Regions from separate parts of the Paenibacillus sp. PvP094 genome, predicted to be linked through region 2. Evidence: a T-box and tRNA genes for the amino acid it is inferred to sense, from the RefSeq annotation. Region 2 holds a T-box; the other holds one or more tRNA genes.

Region 1 (4,189 bases), 3.1 Mb from region 2:
GTCAGACAGTGAGTGCTAAGATCCATTGTCAAAAGGGAAACAGCCCAGACCATCAGCTAAGGTCCCCAAGTGTGTGTTAAGTGGGAAAGGATGTGGAGTTGCACAGACAACCAGGATGTTGGCTTAGAAGCAGCCACCATTGAAAGAGTGCGTAATAGCTCACTGGTCGAGTGACTCTGCGCCGAAAATGTAACGGGGCTAAACACACCACCGAAGCTATGGCTTGGATCGACTTCACTGCTTCTTTGAGGCGGTGTTTACCATAAGGACATTTTTGTCAGACAAGGGTTGAAATCTTGGATGACCAAATGTTTCTCAGGGGATAAACACAGGGCTTCGAAGCTGGAGTGAAGTCGATCCAGGGGTAGGGGAGCGTTGTATAAGGGTTGAAGGTGTACCGTAAGGAGCGCTGGACATTATACAAGTGAGAATGCCGGTATGAGTAACGAAAAGATCAGTGAGAATCTGATCCGCCGAAAGCCTAAGGGTTCCTGAGGAAGGCTCGTCCGCTCAGGGTAAGTCGGGACCTAAGGCGAGGCCGAAAGGCGTAGTCGAAGGACAACAGGTCGAAATTCCTGTACCACCGTAAATCGTTACGAGCGATGGGGGGACGCAGTAGGGGTAGTGACGCAGGCTGATGGATGCCTGTCCAAGCAGTAAGGCTGATGTGTAGGCAAATCCGCACATCGTAAGGCTGAGCTGTGATGGGGAGTGAAAATTACAGTAGCGAAGGTCATGATCTCACACTGCCAAGAAAAGCCTCTAGCCAGATGAAGGTGCCCGTACCGCAAACCGACACAGGTAGGCGAGAAGAGAATTCTAAGGCGCGCGGAAGAACTCTCGTTAAGGAACTCGGCAAAATGACCCCGTAACTTCGGGAGAAGGGGTGCCCCGGTAGTGTGAATAGCACGAGGGGGCCGCAGTGAAAAGGCCCAAGCGACTGTTTAGCAAAAACACAGGTCTGTGCGAAGCCGTAAGGCGAAGTATACGGGCTGACGCCTGCCCGGTGCTGGAAGGTTAAGGGGAGCGGTTAGGAGCAATCCGAAGCTGTGAACCGAAGCCCCAGTAAACGGCGGCCGTAACTATAACGGTCCTAAGGTAGCGAAATTCCTTGTCAGGTAAATTCTGACCCGCACGAATGGCGTAACGACTTGGGCGCTGTCTCAACGAGAGATCCGGTGAAATTTTAATACCTGTGAAGATGCAGGTTACCCGCGACAAGACGGAAAGACCCCATGGAGCTTTACTGCAGCTTGATATTGAATTTGGGTACGATCTGTACAGGATAGGTGGGAGCCTTTGAAGCATGAGCGCCAGCTTGTGTGGAGGCACCGTTGGGATACCACCCTGATCGTATCTAGGTTCTAACCTGGTGCCCTTAGCGGGTACGGGGACAGTGTCAGGTGGGCAGTTTGACTGGGGCGGTCGCCTCCTAAAGAGTAACGGAGGCGCCCAAAGGTTCCCTCAGAATGGTTGGAAATCATTCGAAGAGTGCAAAGGCATAAGGGAGCTTGACTGCGAGACCTACAAGTCGAGCAGGGACGAAAGTCGGGCTTAGTGATCCGGTGGTACCGCATGGAAGGGCCATCGCTCAACGGATAAAAGCTACCCTGGGGATAACAGGCTTATCTCCCCCAAGAGTCCACATCGACGGGGAGGTTTGGCACCTCGATGTCGGCTCATCGCATCCTGGGGCTGAAGTAGGTCCCAAGGGTTGGGCTGTTCGCCCATTAAAGCGGTACGCGAGCTGGGTTCAGAACGTCGTGAGACAGTTCGGTCCCTATCTGTCGTGGGCGTAGGAAATTTGAGAGGAGCTGTCCTTAGTACGAGAGGACCGGGATGGACGTACCGCTGGTGTACCAGTTGTTCCGCCAGGAGCACCGCTGGGTAGCTATGTACGGACGGGATAAGCGCTGAAAGCATCTAAGCGTGAAGCCCCCCTCAAGATGAGATTTCCCAGTATGTAAGACCCCTTGAAGACGACGAGGTAGATAGGCTGGGGGTGGAAGTGCAGTAATGCATGGAGCTGACCAGTACTAATCGGTCGAGGGCTTATCCAAAGTGCAGGTTCTAGTCGCAAGTTTCGTTTCGGATCTAGTTTTCAGAGAATGATCTCTGAGCGTAGCAGCATCGTTTGGTGGCGATGGCGGAGGGGTTCCACACGTACCCATCCCGAACACGACCGTTAAGCCCTCTAGCGCCGATGGTACTTGGACCGAAGGGTCCTGGGAGAGTAGGACGCTGCCAAGCGAAACCCCACTGGGGTATTTTTTTTGGCTCATATAATCCAAAAACCCAGTTGGTAGATTTTACAGCATCTTGTTTGTTGAGAGCTATTAAGGCCCGTTGGTCAAGGGGTTAAGACACCTCCCTTTCACGGAGGTAACAGGGGTTCGAATCCCCTACGGGTCATAACTTTACTTCTTAAAGCATTAAGGGGATGAGAATCCCAAAGGTTCGTCGGAGGATAATCCTCGTTAGCAGCTGCTACGCAGTCTCGAGCGAAGTGAGAGTATCCCCTACGGGTCATAGATATGGAGGCTTAGCTCAGCTGGGAGAGCATCTGCCTTACAAGCAGAGGGTCGGGGGTTCGAGCCCCTCAGCCTCCACCATTTTAGGGGCATAGTTTAAAGGTAGAACAACGGTCTCCAAAACCGTTGGTGTGGGTTCAATTCCTGCTGCCCCTGCCATTTTATTATGAGCCATTAGCTCAGTTGGTAGAGCACCTGACTTTTAATCAGGGTGTCGAAGGTTCGAGCCCTTCATGGCTCATTGTTTTTGTACGTGTTGGGGGAGTATTCATCCGGCGTGTAACTTCTAAAAGTATCAAAATGGACCATGGTTAGTTTAGCTGAGAGTAAACTACACTAACGACGGTGTCTGCTGAATATAAGAAACCCTTGAGGAATACTCAAGGGTTTTTTCGTGTTTTCTCAAACTCTATGGCATGTAACTATAACAATTTACTGTTCCATAAAAAGGCCTTGGTATAGAGCAAGGCTTCCTCGTTTTCGTTTATATTGTAGTTGTTAAACAACGTCCTGGCAGGTACGATAATGGTTAAATAAAAAAAACGAATACCGCTGCAATTCAATTCTGGAAGAACGTATATAAATCATTAAATATAGAAGATGTTGAGAAGGAAGAGAAAGAGGAAGGACACGAGGTTAGATATCAGTATTTTAAAGTTAACAAGGACGGTTTCGAGGGGAAAACACAATCCTTAGAAAAACTCTATTTTAAGCTGCTTTTTTAGTTTATCGGTGCAAGGTCAAGACCCGATTGCGGATTATCTAAGCGTTAAACAATAATTCACTTCCGATTAGTTTATTAAGCTAACGAGCAGTACAACAGAACAAAGATTCCAGGAGTTAGTATTCTTTATTCTTTACTGTGTATAATTATGCTATTGAACTAAATTGAAGGTTTGCATATTAAGTACAATTATTGAAAGGTTGATAAAATGAATCTAATCTGTGAAACTCAAGTCGTTACGGATTATTTGACCGTGACTGGGGAAGTCAATTATGATCACCCGCTGGTTGCTGGACTTGCTTCGGAAATAGCAGCTTCATCAAAAGATCAAGTAGAGTATATCAAACAGTCATATATGTATGTCCGAGATCGAATAGCCCATTCCTGGGATATCAAGAGTTCTAGAGTCACATGTTCCGCTTCAGAAACATTGATTCATAAAGAAGGTATTTGCTATGCCAAAGCAAACCTTCTATGTGCAATATTACGTAGAGAGGGAATACCATCTGGCTTCTGTTATCAACGACTTACGATCGGGGATACTCCAGATACGGGCTATTGTATCCATGCACTAAATGCTGTTTATATTCAACATTTAAAGTCATGGATCCGTTTAGATGCACGAGGGAACAAGCCTGGAATCCAAGCAGAGTTTTCATTGGAAGAAGAAAAACTTGCTTTTACAATCCGAAAAGAATACGACGAAGCTGATTATAGGACCATATTTAAGTCCCCAAATGTTAAGACTATCGAGGCTTTGAAAAATAATACCGACTGCATAAATATGTATTTATACGGACTGCCTGCACAACTGTGATTATTGAACTATGGGGAAAGGCCATGTTAGTTTGCTATACATGGGACGGTTGCAGGCGGGCTTGTACTGAGCTTTTTTCATGGGAGCTGTGGGCAATATCGTACTGTTTAGAACAAT
Region 2 (4,189 bases):
GCCAAGAATGCATTTGCTCTGGCAAAATTGGATGAGGCCATGCGTCGTAAAGAAATTGGGCGTCAGTATGTAGCCATTGCTGAAGGGCGAGTATCTCCGGAATGCAGCAAAATTGACGCGCCCATCGGTAAGGACAGGCATCACAAGCAGCGCAGACGCGTTTCCGAGAGTGGGCAGGAAGCAGTAACACATGTAGAGATTGTGGAAGTGTGGGAGCGAGCTACACTTGTGCGTTTAATACTGGATACTGGACGTACGCATCAGATCAGAGTGCATCTGAGTTATGCCGGACACCCGCTTGTTGGCGATCAGCTGTATGGAGGAAGGTCAGATGCCATTGGACGCCAGGCACTTCATGGTGAAGTGTTAACGTTTAATCATCCGCTCACGGGAGCGCTGATTGAAGTTCGAGATCCGTGGCCTTCCGATTTTGAACAGCTAGTCCAGCGGGAACGATCAACCTAATAAAAAGGCAAGCTTTGAACAAAGGTGGCATGCTCATCTCATCGATGGCATATAGATGGGGTAACGAAGGATTTGGACCATGGATCAGTCCCATGAGAAGGATCATGGTGAACATATGCCGAAAGGAGGACGCCACCTTTGTTGAATCAACCTTATGGTTTGCGGTTCGATATTTATGAGCGCGTTCATTTGTCCGAGGGAGTCCCTGCCATTGAGGAACTGGAGGAAATTGAGTTATACCCGCGTATTCAAGTCATCGGTCAGGATGATCATGCAACGTTGCGAGGCCATCTTTTGCTTACAGGTGCGTATCGGGGAGAGAACGAGATCTCGGAGGAACTGAAACATTTTATTCCGGTTGAGATCACGGTTCCCCTGAATCGGGTAAGATCGCTTGAGGATATCTCGATTGAGATTGAAAACTTTGATGTGGATTTGTTATCCAGCCGAAGCTTGAATATTACAGGTGTGTTGTCACTGCGTGGCATTGAGGGCTTTCCTGTTGAAGAGCCGCAGGCCTGGTCAGCGGAAGAGTTTACCGTGGTACACTCCCCTGATCCGCAGCAGGTTAACCGGACTCCGGAGGCAGAGGACGCAGATGCTGGGCTGAACACCTTTGCCCAGGAATATCTGCTGCAGCGCAGTGAAGAGGAAGGTCTGCCTATAACGGCCGAGTCTCTATACACATCAGAATTGCCAGGAAATCCGCAGCAAGCCGCTGAAGAAAGTATCCGTTATGAAGAAGATGCGCAGCCGGAAGAGCAGTTAATTCCTGCACCGCAACAGATCTATGCTGATACGCTTGAGAATCAAGATGAAGAAGAATATCAGAAAAGACCGGCTGAAGATAACGTTCCTTCATTAATCACCCAAGAAGATGAAGCAACCGATAATGAAGTGCCCTCCTCACCTTCACCCGTCTCGTCTTTTATGGCGGAGACTGCAGACCGGCTGGCTTCTTATCCGGAGTCAGAGCCATTGCTACCTCTGGCTGAGGAATCACCATCTGTCTGGGCCGAGCCTTCCGTGGAGACCTTACATACAAACACGGGGCTGAGCCAACAACCATCGGAAGACTTGGCTGTTTCGAATGTTTGGAATTTCGAATCTTCCAGGTCGGGTTCACCGCAGGAAGATCAGACGGAGGCTGAGAAGCCAGCAGAAAATTGGCAGGAAGTGTTTGGAACGTCTGAACTGGAATCTGCCGAGGGGGAAAGACCTTCTGCACCGGAAGCAGTGGATGCAGATGAATCTTCAGAGCCTGTTTCGTTCATTCCTGAACCTGTGGCTGAGACAGAAGACAAGCCAGAGCTCAAAGTAGCGTTTGGCAGCAAGAGGGAGTCTTCACCAAGACAGGAAGAAGGGGTGGGTATCTCGTCCCTGTTGTCCTCGGGTAGGTCGGTGCGGGATACAGAAACGGATCGGGAGGACGATTCGGTCGCTGGCTCCGTACAGGAAGAAGCCTACCAGGCAGATGATGTTCAGTGGAAGAACCTGTTTTTGGGCACGATTGTGGATCAGACACCATTCCGCAAAGTTAAACTGTGCATCGTCCAGCGGGAAGAGACCTTGGATAGCATTGCTGACCGCTACCAATTGAGCACCCGGGAGCTCCAGTTATACAATCGGTTATCTGAACAGGTCGTTGAAGAGGGGCAGATTCTATACATCCCCTGACCTCTGACTTGTAAAATAACGTCCATACCAACCCGCAATCCAATAAGGATTGCGGGTTTTTGCTGCTTTTTGCCTTAACATGCAGGGCTGCCGCCCGTTTCCGCTGTTGTCAGGTTGACTATCGGGCACGGTCAGGGTATGATGTGTTTAGGTTTTTTAAAGAACAACGTCGAATGGGAGTAGTAGACAGCAAGGCCTTTCAGAGAGCGGGATTGCAGCGCTGAGAAATTCCGCAGGAACCTACTGATCGAAGTCGCCCAGGAGTTGCCTGTTTGAATATGAGGAACGATGAAACATGTCATTGTGATTTGTTTGTTCCTGAAGTAGGATGGGCCGGTAGCAGCCGTTATCTGCTTGAAGTGTCACGATAGCCTCAGAAAGGCATGCTGTTTCTTTCTGTCTGCGTGAAACAAAGGTGGTACCGCGAAAGCTAACCTTTCGTCCTTTGATGGATGAAAGGTTTTTTTGTTTTTTGGCGATGATGATTAAGTAACGGAGGAATGACACATGTCTGAAGAAAAAAAATCAGCGGCAACTGAAATGCCGACGACGTATGATCCGAAAGCTGCGGAGCAGAAATGGTATTCTACCTGGACAGAGCGTGGATATTTCAAGGCTGGTCAGCGCAAGGATGCTGAGCCATATACCATTGTAATCCCACCCCCGAACGTAACAGGCATGCTTCATATCGGGCATGCACTGGATTTCACACTCCAGGATATCCTGATTCGCACCAAACGGATGCAGGGATATGACGCCCTGTGGCTCCCAGGTTCCGACCATGCAGGTATTGCGACTCAAACCAAAGTAGAGCAAAAGCTGCGTGAAGAAGGCTTGACCCGCTATGATCTTGGACGCGAGAAGTTCCTGGATAAAGTCTGGGATTGGAAAGACCAATACGCGACAACGATCCGTCAGCAGTGGGGTAAAATGGGGCTCTCCCTGGATTATTCACGTGAACGCTTCACGCTCGATGAAGGGCTTTCCCAAGCGGTGCGCAAAGTGTTTGTTCAACTATATGAAAAAGGCCTGATTTACAGAGGCAAACGCATTATTAACTGGGATCCGGTGAACCGTACTGCATTGTCTGACATCGAGGTTGAATACAAAGAGGTTCAGGGACACCTGTATCATCTGAAATATCCACTTAAGGACGGTAGCGGTTATGTTACAGTGGCGACGACTCGTCCGGAGACGATGCTCGGTGATACTGCGGTTGCGGTTCATCCAAAAGATGAACGCTATGCAGACATGATTGGCAAAACGCTGATCCTGCCAATTATCGGCCGGGAGATTCCGGTTATTGCAGATGATTATGTTGATAAGGAATTCGGAAGCGGTGCTGTAAAAATTACGCCTGCACATGATCCGAATGACTTCGAAGTGGGTCTTCGCCACAACCTGCCTCAGATCACAGTAATGGATGAGACAGGTACCATGAATGCGGAAGCAGGCAAATATCAGGGTATGGATCGCAGTGACTGCCGCAAGCAGATCGTCGCAGATTTGCAGGAACTTGGTGTCTTGATCAACATTGAGGATCACACACACCAGGTTGGACACAGCGAACGGACGGGAGCTGTGGTTGAGCCTTATTTGTCCACACAATGGTTTGTTGAGATGAAGCCTCTCGCCGAAAGAGCCATTCAAAAACAGCAAAACGGGGAAGGCGTAAACTTCGTTCCGGATCGTTTTGAGAAAACATATCTGAACTGGATCGAAAATGTTCGTGACTGGTGTATCTCACGTCAGTTGTGGTGGGGACATCGTATTCCTGCCTGGTACGACGATGAGACTGGCGAAATTATTGTATCGGCTGAAGATCCAACAACACTGCCAGAGTACGCTGGTCGTAAGCTAAGACAGGATGAAGATGTTCTGGATACGTGGTTCAGTTCGGCATTATGGCCTTTCTCCACGCTCGGCTGGCCTGAAGATGCTGAAGATCTGAAACGTTACTATCCGACAAGTGTGCTTGTAACCGGATATGACATCATTTATTTCTGGGTTGCACGGATGATCTTCACAGCTCTGGAGTTCACGGACG

What was found. A T-box is a leader RNA that pairs with one kind of tRNA and senses whether it is charged. The one in region 2 lies ahead of ABIC22_RS15560 (valine--tRNA ligase), so its partner is inferred to be a tRNA-Val.
Region 1: it encodes a tRNA-Val, which carries the amino acid that the T-box ahead of ABIC22_RS15560 (valine--tRNA ligase) is inferred to sense. The anticodon was not compared.

Annotation. Positions count from the first base shown of each region.
Region 1 covers NZ_JBEPOM010000001.1:273,433-277,621, reverse strand. Annotated here, with positions in the region: rRNA gene ABIC22_RS01365 (23S ribosomal RNA) at 1-2,060, shown strand, start outside; rRNA gene rrf (5S ribosomal RNA) at 2,134-2,250, shown strand; tRNA gene ABIC22_RS01355 (tRNA-Glu) at 2,341-2,412, shown strand; tRNA gene ABIC22_RS01350 (tRNA-Val) at 2,537-2,612, shown strand; tRNA gene ABIC22_RS01345 (tRNA-Trp) at 2,617-2,690, shown strand; tRNA gene ABIC22_RS01340 (tRNA-Lys) at 2,700-2,772, shown strand; gene ABIC22_RS01335 (transglutaminase-like domain-containing protein) at 3,464-4,072, shown strand.
Region 2 covers NZ_JBEPOM010000001.1:3,371,053-3,375,241, forward strand. Annotated here, with positions in the region: gene ABIC22_RS15550 (RluA family pseudouridine synthase) at 1-465, shown strand, start outside; gene ABIC22_RS15555 (LysM peptidoglycan-binding domain-containing protein) at 604-2,142, shown strand; T-box leader at 2,303-2,591, shown strand; gene ABIC22_RS15560 (valine--tRNA ligase) at 2,650-4,189, shown strand, end outside.